Regions from separate parts of the Mesorhizobium sp. BH1-1-5 genome, predicted to be linked through region 1. Evidence: predicted binding sites of a transcription regulator. Region 1 holds the regulator's gene; each other region holds the start of a gene.
What was found. Region 1 encodes LexA, which represses DNA repair genes until DNA is damaged. Its sites were predicted from a motif close to TGTTCNNNNTGTGTTCNG; they were not measured.

Region 1 (3,920 bases):
CCCTTCAATGCCTCCGCGATGGATGGCTATGCCGCGCGTTCCGCCGATGTTGCTTCAGTGCCGGCACAGCTCGAGGTCATCGGCATGGCGCCTGCCGGGCGGGGCTTTTCCGGATCCGTCGGGAAAGGCCAGGCCGTGCGCATCTTCACCGGCGCGCCGGTGCCCGAAGGCGCCGATACCATCGTCATCCAGGAAAACGTCCGCGACCTTGGCAACCGCAAGATCGAGGTGACCGAGCCGACCGCGGAAGCACGCAATATCCGCCGCGCCGGGCTCGACTTCGGCCAGGGCGATGTGCTGCTCAACAAAGGTCGCGAACTCGATGCGGCAGCGCTTTCGCTCGCGGCGTCGGCCAACCACCCTGCCTTGAGCGTCGTACGCCGGCCGCTGGTTGCCATCATCGCCACCGGCGACGAATTGCTGCCGCCGGGGAGCGCGCTCGGCCCCGACCAGATCATTTCCTCCAACGCCTATGGCGTTGCCGCCGCCGCCCAGTCCGTCGGCGCGCGCGCGCTCGATCTGGGCATCGCCGCCGACCGCAAGGAGGCGATCGCGGCGCTGGTCAGGAAAGCGGTCGAGGCGAACGCAGACGTCATCGTCACGCTCGGCGGCGCGTCGGTCGGCGACCACGACCTGATCCATGACGTGCTCATCGGCGAAGGCATGACGCTCGACTTCTGGAAGATCGCCATGCGCCCCGGCAAACCGCTGATGTTTGGCCGGCTTGGCAATGTCCGATGCATCGGCCTGCCCGGCAACCCGGTGGCCAGTATCGTCTGCTCGCAACTCTTCCTGAAACCGCTGCTTGCCCGGCTCGGCGGCCGCGATCACAGGCAGGACGTGCGAGCCGCCCGGTTGGGCGCCGCCATGCAGGCCAACGATGTCAGGCAGGACTATGTGCGCGCCGTCGTGCGCGAAGAAGCCGGCGCCCTGATCGCAACACCTTTCGGCATCCAGGACTCCTCGATGCTGCGGATGCTCGCCGACGCCAACGGCCTGATCCTGCGTGAGCCCTTCGCGCCGGCCGCCGAGACAGGCGCCGAATGCAGCGTTCTGATGTTACGCTGAACAAAACGTCAACAAATTCACTAAACTTTAAACGGTTGCGGAACACAACTGGAACAGATAGTGTTTGTTCTGGGTTTGTTTTTCTGATTCTGGTTTCAGAACCCGTGGGGGCCGCCGATGCTGACGCGCAAACAACATGAACTCCTGATGTTCATCCATGAACGCCTGAAGGAGAGCGGGATTCCCCCATCCTTCGACGAGATGAAGGAAGCGCTCGACCTTGCATCCAAGTCCGGCATCCACCGGCTGATCACGGCGCTGGAAGAGCGCGGCTTCATTCGCCGGCTGCCTAACCGGGCGCGTGCGCTGGAAGTGTTGCGCCTGCCCGACTCGATCGCCCCCGGCCTCAATGCGGCGAAGAAGTTTTCGCCAAGCGTCATCCAGGGCAGCCTGGGTCAGAACAATGTCAGTCGTCAGATCAGGCCGGTGGCGCCGTCGCGAGCCCCGACGCCAAGCAATGACGACGATGCCGTTTCGGCCGTATCCATCCCGGTGATGGGACGCATCGCCGCCGGTGTGCCGATCGACGCCATCCAGCACCAGACGCATTCGATCACCGTGCCGCCGGACATGATCATGGGCGGCGAGCACTATGCGCTGGAGGTCAAGGGCGACTCGATGATCGAGGCTGGCATCTTCGACGGCGATACCGTCATCATCCGCAACGCCAATACGGCGAGCCCGGGCGAGATCGTGGTGGCGCTGGTCGACGACCAGGAAGCGACCTTGAAGCGCTTCCGCCGCAAGGGTGCCTCGATCGCGCTCGAGGCCGCCAACCCGGCCTATGAAACCCGGATCTTCGGACCGGACCGGGTCAAGGTTCAGGGTAAGCTCGTCGGACTTATCCGCCGCTACTGAGCAAGGCTGGGCGGCGGTCTTCGTCCGGAATTGCCCGACATCTATTCTGTCGGCTGCGGCGCTGCAGCCGGCTTGTCCGGCCGTTGATAGGGCGGCAGCCCCCTCGCCTCGCGCGTGTATTTCCGTTGCTCGTGCCAGGGTCGATATGGTTCTTCGACCGCATAGCGAGCGGTTGGCCGCGCGGTTGCCGATTGCGGATCGAAGAAGACGGCGGCGCTGCCGTCGCGCGCCAGCTGCCGCTTGGTGACGACAAGCACGCGCGGATCGTGGCAGGGGTTGTAGGCGGTGGCGTCGTTGATGACGATGAGGTCGGCGAAGCCGCAGGCCGGCCGCGCGCTGCCGCGGTTCTCGGCGAGCGCGACGATGGCGCCGGACGGATGCCGGCCGATGCAGAGGTCGTCCGTACAGTAGAAGGGCGAGCCGGGCGGCAGGTCGACCGGATCGGCGATGTCCAACGCATCTTTGGCGAACGTTTCGGGCGGCACGATTTCCTCGGCTTTCAGCGCCCGTTTCCAGTTGTCGGTGGTGAATTCGTTGGAGCGTTCGCGATTGACGGCGAGCTCGCCGCCGCCGATCGGCATTGCCACCAGATGCGCGTCCTCGGAGATGAGCACATCCGGCGTGCTCACATGCGGAATGGCCAGCAGCGCGGCGAGAGCGAAGGGCACGGCTGCCAACCTAAGCCAGGTGGTGGCCATGGTCGCGATGACCAGCGCGATCGTCGCCAGCAGCACCGACTGGATCGAGATCAGCCCGACGGCATCGACCGGTGAGCGCTCGGAGATCCACGCCGAAATGGCGATCATCGCCGTCAGGCCCTTGCCCATCACATAAAGGAACGGACCGTCGAAGCCGAAGGGCATCGCCAGCGCGCTCAACACGGCGAACGGCATGACGATCAGCGAGACGATCGGCATCACCGCCAGATTGGCAAACAGGCTGAGCGGCGACACGCGCTGGAAATGCCAGATAGCAAACAGCAATGTAGCGCTGCCCGCGATGAGCGAGGTTACGGCGGCGCCACCCACCCCGAGCGCCAGTTTTCGCGACAGGTACCCGAGGAACGATCGCTTTGCCGGCGGCGTTGTCGTTTTGCCGGCGCGATAATCGGCAAAGCCGGCAAAGGCGCCGACCAGGGCGGCGGTGGCAGCAAACGACATCTGGAAGCTCGGGCCGACCACCTCGTGCGGCGAGACAAGGATGACGGCGATGGCCGAGATCGCCAAGTTGCGCATGGTCAGCGCCGCGCGGTCGAAGAGCACGGCGGCGAGCATGACAGCCAGCATGATGAAGCTTCGCTCGGCCGCCACGACGATGCCGGAGATCACGAGATAGGCGGCGATCGAGAGCAACGCTATTCCAGCGGCATATTTCTTCACCGGCCGGCGCGACGAGAAATCCGGAAACAGCGCGAAGGCGCCGCGCAAAAGCACCATTATCGTGCCGGCGACCAGCGCCATGTGCAGGCCCGAGATAGAAATGATGTGGTAGATGCCGGTCCGCCGCATCGACTCGTTGATCGCTTCCGGAATGCCGGCGCGCACGCCGACGATCAGCGCCGCGGCGATCTCGCCTTCGGACCCGCCGATGGCGCTCCTGATATGGTCGGCAATGCCTTCGCGCGCGTTTTCGATGGCCGATGTGACGCGCGCGCCAAAAGGTGCCTCCACTGGCCCAATCAGCTTCGGATCGCCCAGGAAAAAGCCGCTGGCGCCAATGCCGGCAAAGTAGCTGTCGAAGGAATAGTCGTAGCTGTCCGGCCGAACCGGGCCGGTCGGCGGCAACAGCTTGGCATAGCCCGTCAGCATCGAGCCGGCGGTCATGCCGGGTGGGATCCTGCGCGCCGACAGCCTGACGCGGTCCGGCGCGTAGCGCAGCTTCGGATGCTGCGTGGAAATCAAGTCGATGGTCAGCCGGACGCGGCCGTTGGCCATCGCCTCGGCGGTGACGAGGCGGCCGGTCAGCCGCGTCTGGATTTCGGAGCCCAGCATCGG
Region 2 (3,920 bases), on a different contig from region 1:
GCTGAAGCTGAGGCGCGGCGTGACCTGGAACAATGGCGACGACTTCACCGCCGAGGACGTGGTCTTCAACCTCGAGCGCTGGTGCGACAAGGCTGCCGAAGGCAACTCCATGGCCGGCCGCATGACCGCGCTGATCGACGCCAACACCGGCAAGGCGCGCGACGGCGCCATCACCAGCACCGACGACCACACGGTGGTGCTGAAACTGTCCTCGTCCGACATTTCGATCATCCCGTCGATGACGGAATATTCGGCGCTGATCGTGCATCGCGGCTACGAGAAGGCCGGCGCCAACCTCATCGCGCATCCGGTCGGCACCGGGGCGTTCGAGCTCGTCTCCTACGACGTCGGCACCAAGGCCGTCGTCAAGCGGCGCCAGAACGGCAAATGGTGGGGTGGCGAGGCCTATCTCGACGGCATCGAGTTCATCGACTACGGCACCGATCCGGCTGCCTGGGTGAGCGCCTTCGAGGCCGGCGAGATCGACACCAATTTCGAGACCACCGCCGACTATGTCGAGATCATGGACGGGCTCGGGCTGGTGAAGTCGGAAGTGGTGACGGCGGCCACGATCCTTGCCCGCGCCAATGTGACCAACAAGCCCTATGACGACGAGCGCGTGCGCCGCGCCCTGCAGATGGCGACCGACAACCAGGCCGTGCTGACGCTCGGCTGTGGCGGCAAGGGCACGGTGGCCGAGAACCATCATGTCAGCCCGCTGCACCCGGAATATTACGCACTGCCAAAGAAGACGCGCGACCTCGAAGGCGCCAAGAAGCTGATGGCGGAGGCCGGGCAGCTCGATTTCGAGCATGAGCTGATCACCGGCGACGAGGACTGGCACCGCAGCACCGGCGACGCCATCGCCGCGCAGCTGCGCGAGGCCGGCTTCAAGGTGAAGCGCACCGTGCTGCCGGGCTCGACCTTCTGGAACAACTGGACCAAATATCCCTTCTCGATGACGTCGTGGGGCATGCGGCCGCTGGGTGTCCAGAACCTCGCGCTCGCCTATCGCAGCGGCGAGGCCTGGAACGAATCGGGCTACGCCAACCCCGAATTCGACAAGAAGCTCGACGCGGCGCTTGCCGTGCCGGACACCGGGAGGCGCAAGGAGATCATGAAGGATGTCGAGCAGATCCTGCAGGATTCAGGCATCCTCATCCAGCCCTATTGGCGCTCGCTGTTCACCCATTCGGTGGCGGCGGTGAAGGACAATCCGGCGCACCCCAATCTCGAGCAGCATTTCGAGAAGGTGTGGCTGGACCGGTAGGCAGGAGAACCGAGGCGCACCGGTTCCCGGATGCGTCAACTCCCCCGGTACGGATCATCCGTTCACTCGGCTATGTCAGGTACCTTCCAGCGTGGTGTCGTGGCAATTCGCCCATGCCTTGCAACCTTGAAATAGGTCGCGGCGAGATCCTCGGCACACATCGACGACAGGTATATCTGGATCGATCCGCCATCCTGCGTGATAGGATAGCGTTCGCCGCAGGCGTCAAGGCGCTTTTCGTACTGGCGCCTTTGCTTGCGGGTCAGTCGGTCGAAAAACCCCGCCTTGCATTTGTCGATGACGGCCTCCGACATGAATTCGTCGCCGCTCGATCCCCAGGCGCAGGCCTGATGCAGCTTGTGTGCCGGCAGGCAATCGGGCGCGGCTTCGATGTCCTCCAATTGAACAGGCGCGGGGCCTTTCGGGCATTGCGCATCTTCGGCGGCAGCAGGCGCGACAAGGGCAAACCCGATCAAGATTGCGCAGCCAGTCCGCATGGCGAATTCCCTCGTGGCCTCTCCAGGTTCGATCTTGCGTGCGATCCATTCTAGCCGAATGGCGCCGAGCGGAAAACGGCATTCGAGAGCTCGCCGCCGAGGGCGACGCATCGGCCCCCAGAGGAAGCCTCAACCGAAATCCATCGTCTTCGCGGATAGATGTTCCCGTAATGTTCTTGCGCACTTCGAAAATCTGTGGTTGTCTGGGTTGCATGCGCTCGCCGCCTGATGGTGGATCACAAGCGCGGTCACGCCGGGGGCGCGGAAAACATGGTGGCGCGGGTTCGCACGGTCGCTTTCCAGGGCATCGAGGCTTTGCCGGTCGATGTCCAGGTGATGGTCGGGCCGGGCAAGGTCGGCATGCAGATCGTCGGCCTGCCGGACAAGGCGGTGGCCGAAAGCCGCGAGCGCGTGCAGGCGGCGCTCCACGCCTCGGGCCTGTCGATGCCGTCGAAGAAGGTGACGGTGAACCTCGCGCCGGCCGATCTGCCCAAGGAAGGCAGCCACTACGACCTGCCGATCGCGCTCGGCCTGATGGCGGCGCTCGGCGCCATACCGGGCGACATGCTGGCCGGTTACGTGGTGCTCGGCGAATTGTCGCTCGACGGCACGATAACCGGCGTCGCCGGCGCGCTGCCGGCGGCGATCGGCGCCAATGCCGAAGGCAAGGGCCTGATCTGTCCCTTCGCCTGCGGGCCGGAAGCGGCCTGGGCGGGCAAGGACTTCGATATTCTCGCGCCGCGCAGCCTGATCGCGGTCGCCAACCATTTTCGCGGCACGCAGGTGCTGTCGCGGCCGGAGGCCGGCATCCAGCTCGCGGCGCGCGACCTGCCTGACCTCGCCGACATCAAGGGCCAGGAGAGCGCCAAACGGGCGTTGGAAGTGGCGGCCGCCGGCGGCCACAACCTGCTGATGGTCGGGCCACCGGGTTCGGGCAAGTCGATGCTGGCGCAGCGCCTGCCTTCGATCCTGCCGCCGCTGGCGCCGAAAGAGCTGCTCGAAGTCTCGATGATCGCCTCGGTGGCGGGCGAGCTTGGTGAGGGCAAGCTCACCGACCGGCGGCCGTTCCGCGCCCCGCATCATTCGGCCTCGATGGCGGCGATGGTGGGCGGCGGTCTGCGCGCGCGCCCGGGCGAGGTCTCGCTCGCCCATCATGGCGTGCTGTTCCTCGACGAGCTGCCGGAGTTCACGCCGCAGACGCTGGATGCGCTGCGCCAGCCGCTGGAGACGGGCGACTGCATGATCGCGCGCGCCAACCACCGCGTCACCTATCCGGCGCGCATCCAGCTGGTGGCGGCGATGAATCCGTGCCGCTGCGGCATGTCGGGCGAGCCCGGCTATCGCTGCCTGCGCGGCGACCGCTGTCGCACCGAGTACCAGGCGCGCATTTCCGGCCCGATGCTCGACCGTATCGACCTTCGGATCGAGGTGCCGGCGGTCTCGGCAAGCGACCTGATCCGGCCCGACAAGGCCGAGACGAGCGCTTCGGTGGCGCAACGCGTGGCGCGTGCGCGCGCCATGCAGCGCGAACGGCTGGAAAGGCTGGGCACCGGCGCCACCACCAACGCGCATTGCCCGCCTTCGATCATCGAGGAGATCGCCAAGCCCGATACGGCCGGCTTGACCCTGCTCAAGGACGCCAGCGAGAAACTCGGCTTTTCGGCGCGGGCCTATCACCGCGTGCTCAAGGTGGCGCGCACGCTGGCCGACCTCGACGCCAGCGAAACGGTCGGCCGCATCCATCTCGCCGAGGCGATTTCCTATCGGATGAATGCCGAGCGGATGGCGCAGGCAGCGTAGTCACAAACGAGCCAGCACGTAAGCCGCAGCTTTGCCTCTCTTCAATCGCGCGCCGGGATCAGCTTCTGCAGCGTCGGCGCCAGGATCACGCCGAAGGTCAAGACGTCGCCATAGGCCCGCGCGGAAAGCATCGCCCCGTGCACGGTCGCCATGAAAGCCTCGGCCTCGACGCGCGGCGCGGCGGCGATGGTCAATGTGCCTTGCGTGGCGCCACGCTCGATGACGCCGGTCAGCCAGCTGGAGAGAAACCGAAAATACGCCCGGACCTCCAAGGCAATTTCAGGCGGAAGGGCCGGAAGCTCGCTGGCAAGCAATGCGCAGACGCAGAACGGCCTGCTCGCGTCCTCGATGCA
Region 3 (3,920 bases), on a different contig from region 1:
CCGAGAAAGGTGCGGCGATCGCCCGATATGACGCGCTGGCGATCGGCGGCGAGCCGGTTCCGTTGCTGAAGCCGGGGGACGGTATCGGCACATCCGGCTGCCAGCTCCTGGTGCCGTGGTCGAACCGTATTTCCGGCGGCGGCTTCGAGTTTGATGCTCGCTTCCATGCGGTCGCGCCGAATGTGCCCGGCGAAGCCTTTCCGATCCATGGTGACGGGTTCCAGAAGCCGTGGCGGCTTGCCCGCCAAACCGACACCGAAGCCGAGCTGGTGTTGGACGAGGGGGCGATCGGGCCTTACCGCTATGCGGCGTCCGTGACCTATGCGCTGCAGGACGGCGCGTTGGAGGCGCGCGTCACCGTCGAGAACCGCGCCGGCATGCGCCTGCCTTACGGCCTCGGCTTCCATCCGTGGTTTCCGCGCGGCGGGAAAACGCTGCTCAAGGCGAAGGCGAAGCGCGTCTGGCTGGAGGACGAGCGGCACCTGCCCGTCGGCGTCGTGCCGGTGGGCGAGCGCCCGGCTTGGGATTTCGCGCGTCCCATCCCACTGCCGCAGGGCTGGGTGAACAACGCCTTCGACGGCTGGGACGGCCGCGCCTCGATCGCGCAGCTCGACGATGGGATCAAGATCACGCTGAGCGCTTCGCCGAAGCTCGACGTCTACATCCTCTATTCGCCGTCGCCGGATGCTGGCTTCTTCTGCTTCGAGCCGGTCTCCCACCCGGTCGACGCGCATCACGGCGAGGGACTGACGGTGCTCGGTGATGGGCAAACGATGAGCGCGACGATGCGGCTGGAGTGGGCGGTGGTGCGCGCCGGCTGAGGGCACGCTACAACTCCTTCTCCGCCAGCTCCCTGAACCCGTCCGGCACCGAGCGCGCGCCTTCCAGCGCCACCGTGCCGTAGCCGACCGCCTCCTTGCCGAAGCGCTGGCGGATCTTGTCGATGGCGCGGTCGGCGCCGAAGCGGGCGAGACCTTTGCGGCTGCCGGGCTTGCGCTTCTCGTCCACCAGGCCGAGCGGCAGTTCGAGCTGCAGCTCGGCATGCTCCTCCAGATGCGAGACGGAGATGGCGAGCAGCGAGATGTCCCGCTCGCCCGGATGGGCGGCGAGCACGCCGCGCACCAGCTCCTCGGCGATCTCGGCCAGCATCGCGGTCGCCTGGATCGGCTGTTCGAGCGTGATCGAGCGGCTCACCGAGCGCATGTCGGCGAAGCGCACGCGCACCGTGACCGTGCGCCCGGGCCGGTCCTTGGCGCGCAACCGGCTGGCGACGCGGTCGGCCAGATGCAGCAGCGTCGGCACGAAGACGCGCGGCAGCGCCGGCTTCCTGCCCAGCGCCGATTGCGCGCCGGCCGAATGCGCGGGGCGATGCGTCTCGAGTTTGCGCGGGTCGCGGTTCCAGGCAAGCGCTGCAAGTTTCTGGCCGGCGGCATGACCGATCAGCCGCTCCAGCGCGCCGCTATGCGTGCGCGCCAGCTGCCCGATCGTCTCGACGCCGATTTCGGCGAGCCTCGCCTTGGTCGCCGGGCCGACACCCCACATCAGCGTGACAGGCAGGTCGTGCAGGAAGGCGAGCTCGGTGCCGGGCTCGACCACCACCAGCCCATCGGGCTTGGCCACCTGCGAGGCGATCTTGGCGAGATGCTTCGTCCGCGCCACGCCGATCGAGATCGGCAGGCCGAGCTCGGTCTTCACCCGCTCTCGGATTTTTCGCGCGATCTCCTGCGGCGGCCCGAACAGATGCGTGCAGCCGGCGACGTCGGCAAACGCCTCGTCGATCGAGATGCGCTCGACCACCGGCGTGAAATCGCCGAGCACCTTGATCGCCGCGTCGCCGAGACGCTGGTACTCTGAAAAATGACCGCCGACGAAGATGAGCTGCGGGCAGAGCTCGCGCGCCTTGCGGCCGGGCATGCCGCCGCGCACGCCGAAGACCTTCGCTTCATAGGAGGCCGCCAGCACCACACCGCCGCCGACGGCGATCGGCTTGCCGCGCAGCGACGGGTCGAGCAGCTGCTCGACGGAGGCATAGAAGGCGTCAAGATCGGCATGCAGGATGGTGGCGGCCGCGGCGTCGTTCGTGGCGAGCATCCTGCGCTCCGTCTCCATCCGGTCCGCAATGCGGCGCCGCAGCATTAGCTGCGTCTTTTGTAAGGGATTTAACCGGAACATAAAGAGAACAAAAGCGGTCTCTTGTCAAGCTGGCGAGCCGGATACCAGAACAGTTGCAACCGCGCACAACCGGTACGTTTGCAACGCGGTTGCAAGGGAAACGCGACTTGAAGCGTTCGTCATTCGAGAACCGAGCAAGGCGCGAAGCGACGCGCGTGGGCCTTGGAATCCGATCGCGCATTCCCGCAGAAAGGATTGCGCGCCCAATAGCAGCGCCCAGCCGCCAATCGTCTACGCTGGCTTGGCGTATTGCTCGGCGCTCAGCACCTCGATGCACTGGAACGGCTGGTTGCCTTCCACCCAGGCGTCGTGGCCGGGCGGGATGGTGTAGGAAGAGCCGGCCTCGAAGGTCTTTTGTGTGCCGTCGGTCATTCGCACCGTGATCGAGCCGGACACGACATAGCCGACATGCGAGACCTGGCAACTCTCGGTCTTGACCACCGGCTTGACGCATTCGGACCATTTCCAGCCCGGCTGCATGTTCATCCGCCCGAGCGTATAGCCCGGCAGCCGGACGATCTCGACACGCGTCTTGGCGGGCGCGCGGACCTCGTCGGGATTGTTGTGCGATTTGAATTCGAGTTTGCTGACGTTCACTGCGGTTTCGGCCATGGCATCCTCCCTTTGTGCAAGCGGAGCACGACTATGCGATCGTCGGCGACCGCTGCCTCATCCATACGCTTTATTATGAGGTATCGCTAATATAATCGAAGCGACCGCGAGTTCAGCCAAGCGGTTGGCGCCTCTTCATGGAAGGCGGATATTCCGGCCTTCGGGCGACGGTCCGGGGCCTGTTCGGACTGAAGTCTCACCCATCGAACGCAGAGGCCCGAGGCGCCGATTTCGAGGCAACAACAGCGCCATCAATTCATTGGGTTAGCGAGCCGCCGGACAAAGTCCCTTCATCGGCGGTTTGACCACGGAGTGCCTGCCATTTCCTGCGATATGGCGGGCACTCCTTTCCCTCCCAAAAAGCTCTTGGAGTTGCCGGCCATGCTACCCGGCAGGATCATCGCGAACCTGTTTGCCACGCTGTTTCTGGCGGCGTTCGTTGCCAGCGTCTTCTTCGTCTTCGGCAGGCCGCTCTGGCCTGAGCGCCATGCCAAGATGGTGATCCTTCTCCCGGTCGACACGATGGCAACCGGATCGCTGCGAAAGGCCTGTATCGAGCCCTGCCTGCCCGCCCGCTTCGATCTCAGGCTCGCGCCGGCGAGACCGCACGGATGAACTCGGCGGGAACCAGTCAGCGCGTGACGCCGTTGATTGAGCGAAGGGACGGCGCTGGCGGAGGCCGCCATGCATAATTTCGAACTCATCGATCTTCTGTGCGTCATCGACGCATGCGCGAGCGACCGTTTGGCCGGACGTCTCGTGCCGATGTCGAAGGCCGTCGAGGAATTGCGCGTCCTGACCGGCGATTTCGTCTCGTCGGATGCGGATGCGGCTAACGCCTTGACGCAGGTCGCGCTCCAGCGCGGCTGCGCCGTGCTCCTCGATGAGCAGGCCGGCGCCGACATCGTGGGCTAGATATGATCTGCCTCTCGGCGGGCGGGTCACTTCGCGAGGGTGATCATCCGTCCCGCATACATTTCGCGGTTCCCGAGTTCGGCCGTGCAGTCCGATTTCACGGCGGAGCTTCCCGTCATTGCGACAGTGTTGCCGACCAGCCGCAGGCAACTGCCCTGCGCGTTCATATCCGAATTCCCGGTATAGGTGATGGCGGCGTCCGGGGCGTAGATGAAGCCGCT
Region 4 (3,920 bases), on a different contig from region 1:
TGCCATTCGACCGCGCCGTCCTTGGGGTTCATGAAGGTGACGGTCGAGCCGACGATCGACAGCGGATACGGCTCGAGCTTGGTGCCCATCATGTCGGACAACCTTTCCAGGCGCAGCTTGTCGTGCAAAAGCTCTTTGATCTCAGGGATATAGCGGTCGGCGCCAGTGATAAAGGTGAGGTCGAGATGCTTGTGCACGGCATGGCTGGCTTTCAGTTTCAGAGCAGCCTCCTTGATGGCAGCAAGCAGAGCGGGGTCGTAACCGTGACGATACTGGGCGACGCCGAAGCTCGACACTTTCCAGGAGGTCTCATGACCAATGATGGCCTCGCGGCTCATTGCACAGCGCAGTTCGGGAATTGTATGGGCGTTCATTCTACTTTCTCCAAGATGGGGGCAACACTTGGTTAACAGTCATTTAAACGCCTACCCCTGTAAATTTAGGAATGCTGGTGGTAGCGTAAGCCCAGCTTAAGGTCGAAACCCCGTGCGTCTGCTCAGTCAGGTCAACCTCAACTCGCTGAAAATCGTGGAGAGCGCCGCGAGGCACAGGAATTTCACGCGTGCCGGCGAAGAGCAATTTATCACCGCTTCCGCCGTCAGCCAGCGCGTGAAAAGCCTGGAAGATCAGCTTCGCTTCAAGATCTTCGAGCGCGGCGGCAATGCCGTGTCATTGACGCCGGAGGGCGAGACCTATGTGGCGCGCGTGCGCGAGGCGCTGGAGCGGATCGTTGCGGCCAGCATGGAGGCCACCGGCCAGTCGCAGGCGCATGTGCTTCGTATCTGCGTGCTGCCGACTTTCGCGGCACGCTGGCTGTTCCCGCGGCTTTCGGCCTTCCAGCATCAATATCCCGACATCGAGATGCGGGTGTCGACCTCCTACGCCACCCATGAATTCTCGACCTCGGAATACGATCTCGAAATCCGCTATGGCGACGGCAATTTCCCCGGCCTCACCTCGGAGCTGCTGTTCAAGGAAGATCTGACGCCGGTCTGCAGTCGCAGGCTGTTTTACGACGTGCTGGGCGACAAGCCGCTGTCGAAGGTGACGCCGGAGGATCTGCGCTACTTCACGCTGCTGCACTCCGACACCTGCACGCAGAGCTGGCAGTCGTGGCTGGGCTTTGCCGGCGCGAGCTTCGTGCTTGGCGAAACCAGGAGCGTCTACTTCGATTCCTGCATGATGTCCTACGAAGCGGCCAATGCCGGGATGGGCTTTGCCGTCGCCAACCGCGCCTACATGGCAAGCGACATCCGCGCCGAACGGCTGGTGGCCCCGTTCGCGGTCCACCATCCCAACACCGCGGGCTGGTATTTCGTCAGCCCCATCAAGGCGCTCGGCGCCCGCAAGGTGGAGCTGTTCAAGCAGTGGATCATGGCCGAGGCGGGGCTGACGCAGCGCCAGCTGGACATCGAGATCGCCGGCGGGCAGCCGGGTCGCTCGGCGCTGGCGTGAGGAAGCCGCCAACGGCGTATCCTCACATAATTTCAGGATTTTTGCTCATCCCCAACCCCGTAGCCGGCTACCGCGATCGCACCATGACGCAAAGCGGAGACTCAGCTATGTTGGATCGTGCGGCGGGCCTGATTTTCCCGCTTGGCCGGCGCTACCGAGCTTCCTCCCAAGCAGCGCCGGCCTTCTTCGTTTCAGCCCGACGATGTCTCCGGCCTGCCCGGCCCTGTTATTGCTTCGGCGGCGAGCCCGGCTGATCGCCGCCGGTGCTCGATTTCGGCACCGGATTCTTGTCGACCTGCGGGTTCCGGTTGATCTCATCGCCCGGCGCCTTGGTTGGCGGGGTGCTGTTGTCGCAGGCGGCGAGCGCGAGCGCTGCCGCAAGAGCCAGCAGCACCGGAAGTTTCTTCATGACGACCTCCTCTGGTTCGCTCCTTCTGCACGAAGGGCAACGAGGCGGTGGCCGTTTGGTTGCGTGGCGCGGGGAACCAACCGGCCAGTGTTCGGTTGAAGGCCAATCGAACCGAAATGAGGAGTGGTCATGATCCGCCTGCTGCTAACAGGTCTGTTCGCTTACACTGCCTATCGCGTCGCCGTGAGGATGATCGACGAGGTGCCCGGCGATGTCGCACCGCTGGACATGCCGGGTGACGAGAGGCGCGCGTTGCTGCGCCAGTCGGCGGCGATGGGAGTGGAGCCGAAGCGGTAGTTCAGCCAACCTCCCCTTGTGGGGGAGAGCAGCTCTCTCCGGCTTTCGCCATGTACCAAGAGCGAGTTGTATTGCGAACAAAGCGGAAACGATGCTTGATGGGCGATGAACATCGCCGCTCGTGATTCGTCCTTCGAAGCACCCGCCTATCTTGCCCGCCTGAACGACGAGCAGCGGCTGGCGGTGGTGCATGGCGACGGCAAGGTGGCCGCACCGCTTCTGGTGATCGCCGGCGCCGGTTCCGGCAAGACCAACACGCTGGCGCATCGCGTCGCCCATCTCATCGTCAAGGGCGCCGATCCGCGCCGTATCCTGTTGATGACCTTCTCGCGCCGCGCCGCGGCCGAAATGGCCAAGCGCGTCGAGCGCATCGCCGGCGAGGTGCTGGGGCGCGACGCCGCCATCATCGCCGACGCGCTCGCCTGGGCCGGCACTTTCCACGGCATCGGCGCGAGGCTGTTGCGCGACTATGCCGAGCAGATCGGCCTCGACACCGCGTTCACTATCCATGACCGCGAGGATTCGGCCGACTTGATGAACCTTGCCCGGCACGAGCTGGGATTTTCCAAGACCGAAAGCCGTTTCCCGACCAAAGGCACCTGCCTGCAGATCTATTCGCGAGCGGTGAATGGGCAGGCGCCGCTGGGTGAAGTGCTGGGCTCGGCCTTTCCATGGTGCGCGGCATGGGCGGACCAGCTGAAGGAACTGTTCGCGGCTTATGTCGAGGCCAAGCAAGCGCAGAACGTGCTCGATTACGACGACCTCCTGCTCTACTGGGCGCAGATGGCGGCCGAGCCGGAGATCGCCGCCCACCTCGGTTCCCGCTTCGACCATGTGCTGGTCGACGAATACCAGGACACCAACAGGCTGCAGGCCTCGATCCTTTTGGCGCTGAAGCCGGATGGCGCGGGCTTGACCGTGGTGGGCGACGACGCGCAGTCGATCTATTCCTTCCGCGCGGCGGAAGTGCGCAACATCCTCGATTTCCCGAAACAATTCGCAAAGCCCACCGAGATCGTCATGCTGGAGCGCAACTACCGCTCGACCGAGACGATCCTGGCCGCCGCCAACAAGGTGATCGGCGAGGCGAGCGAGCGCTTCACCAAGAACCTGTGGACCGAGCGCCGGTCCTCGCACAAGCCGCAACTGGTCAGCGTGCGCGACGAGGCCGAGCAGGCCAATTACGTCTGCCAGGCGATCCTCGCCGAGCGCGAGGCCGGCACGGCGCTGAAGGCGCAGGCGGTGCTGTTCCGCACATCGAGCCACAGCGGGCCGCTGGAAGTGGAACTGACGCGCCGCAACATCCCTTTCGTGAAGTTCGGCGGACTGAAGTTCCTCGATGCCGCGCATGTCAAGGACATGCTGGCGATGCTGCGCTTCGCCGAGAACCCGCGCGACCGCGTCGCCGGTTTTCGCGTGCTGCAATTGATGCCGGGCATCGGGCCTTCCGCCGCCTCGCAGATCGTCGACGCGATGGCGACGTCGCTGGACGAGACGCTGGGCCTTGCCCGCTTCCGTCCGCCGCAGCGCGCCGCGCAGGACTGGCCGGTGTTCCTCGACATCTATAGCGGGTTGCGCGCCGGCGCCAAATGGCCGGCCGATCTCGAACGCGTCAGGCTCTGGTACGAGCCACATCTGGAACGCATCCATGAGGACGCGGTCACGCGCCGGGCCGATCTCATCCAGCTCGAGCAGATCGCGGCGGGCTATCCCTCGCGCGAACGCTTCCTGACCGAGCTGACGCTCGACCCGCCCGACG

Region 2: LB572_RS22665 (YifB family Mg chelatase-like AAA ATPase) is a predicted target of LexA. The motif match lies at 1,928-1,945, and genes of this name have one in related genera.
Region 3: dinB (DNA polymerase IV) is a predicted target of LexA. The motif match lies at 2,165-2,182, and genes of this name have one in related genera.
Region 4: LB572_RS19755 (ATP-dependent helicase) is a predicted target of LexA. The motif match lies at 2,235-2,252, and genes of this name have one in related genera.

What each region holds. Positions count from the first base shown of each region.
Region 1 covers NZ_JAIUIM010000010.1:226,914-230,833, reverse strand. The annotation lists gene glp (gephyrin-like molybdotransferase Glp) at 1-1,068, shown strand, start outside; gene lexA (transcriptional repressor LexA) at 1,186-1,926, shown strand; gene LB572_RS16000 (ComEC/Rec2 family competence protein) at 1,968-3,920, opposite strand, start outside.
Region 2 covers NZ_JAIUIM010000018.1:8,573-12,492, reverse strand. The annotation lists gene LB572_RS22675 (ABC transporter substrate-binding protein) at 1-1,270, shown strand, start outside; gene LB572_RS22670 (hypothetical protein) at 1,333-1,767, opposite strand; gene LB572_RS22665 (YifB family Mg chelatase-like AAA ATPase) at 2,038-3,567, shown strand; gene LB572_RS22660 (TetR/AcrR family transcriptional regulator) at 3,609-3,920, opposite strand, start outside.
Region 3 covers NZ_JAIUIM010000003.1:297,171-301,090, reverse strand. The annotation lists gene LB572_RS06000 (aldose 1-epimerase) at 1-821, shown strand, start outside; gene dinB (DNA polymerase IV) at 829-2,091, opposite strand; gene LB572_RS05990 (cupin domain-containing protein) at 2,404-2,784, opposite strand; gene LB572_RS05985 (polymerase) at 3,166-3,399, shown strand; gene LB572_RS05980 (hypothetical protein) at 3,469-3,699, shown strand; gene LB572_RS05975 (TadE/TadG family type IV pilus assembly protein) at 3,726-3,920, opposite strand, start outside.
Region 4 covers NZ_JAIUIM010000014.1:101,093-105,012, reverse strand. The annotation lists gene LB572_RS19775 (hypothetical protein) at 1-374, opposite strand, end outside; gene LB572_RS19770 (LysR substrate-binding domain-containing protein) at 487-1,455, shown strand; gene LB572_RS19765 (hypothetical protein) at 1,682-1,864, opposite strand; gene LB572_RS19760 (hypothetical protein) at 1,994-2,161, shown strand; gene LB572_RS19755 (ATP-dependent helicase) at 2,267-3,920, shown strand, end outside.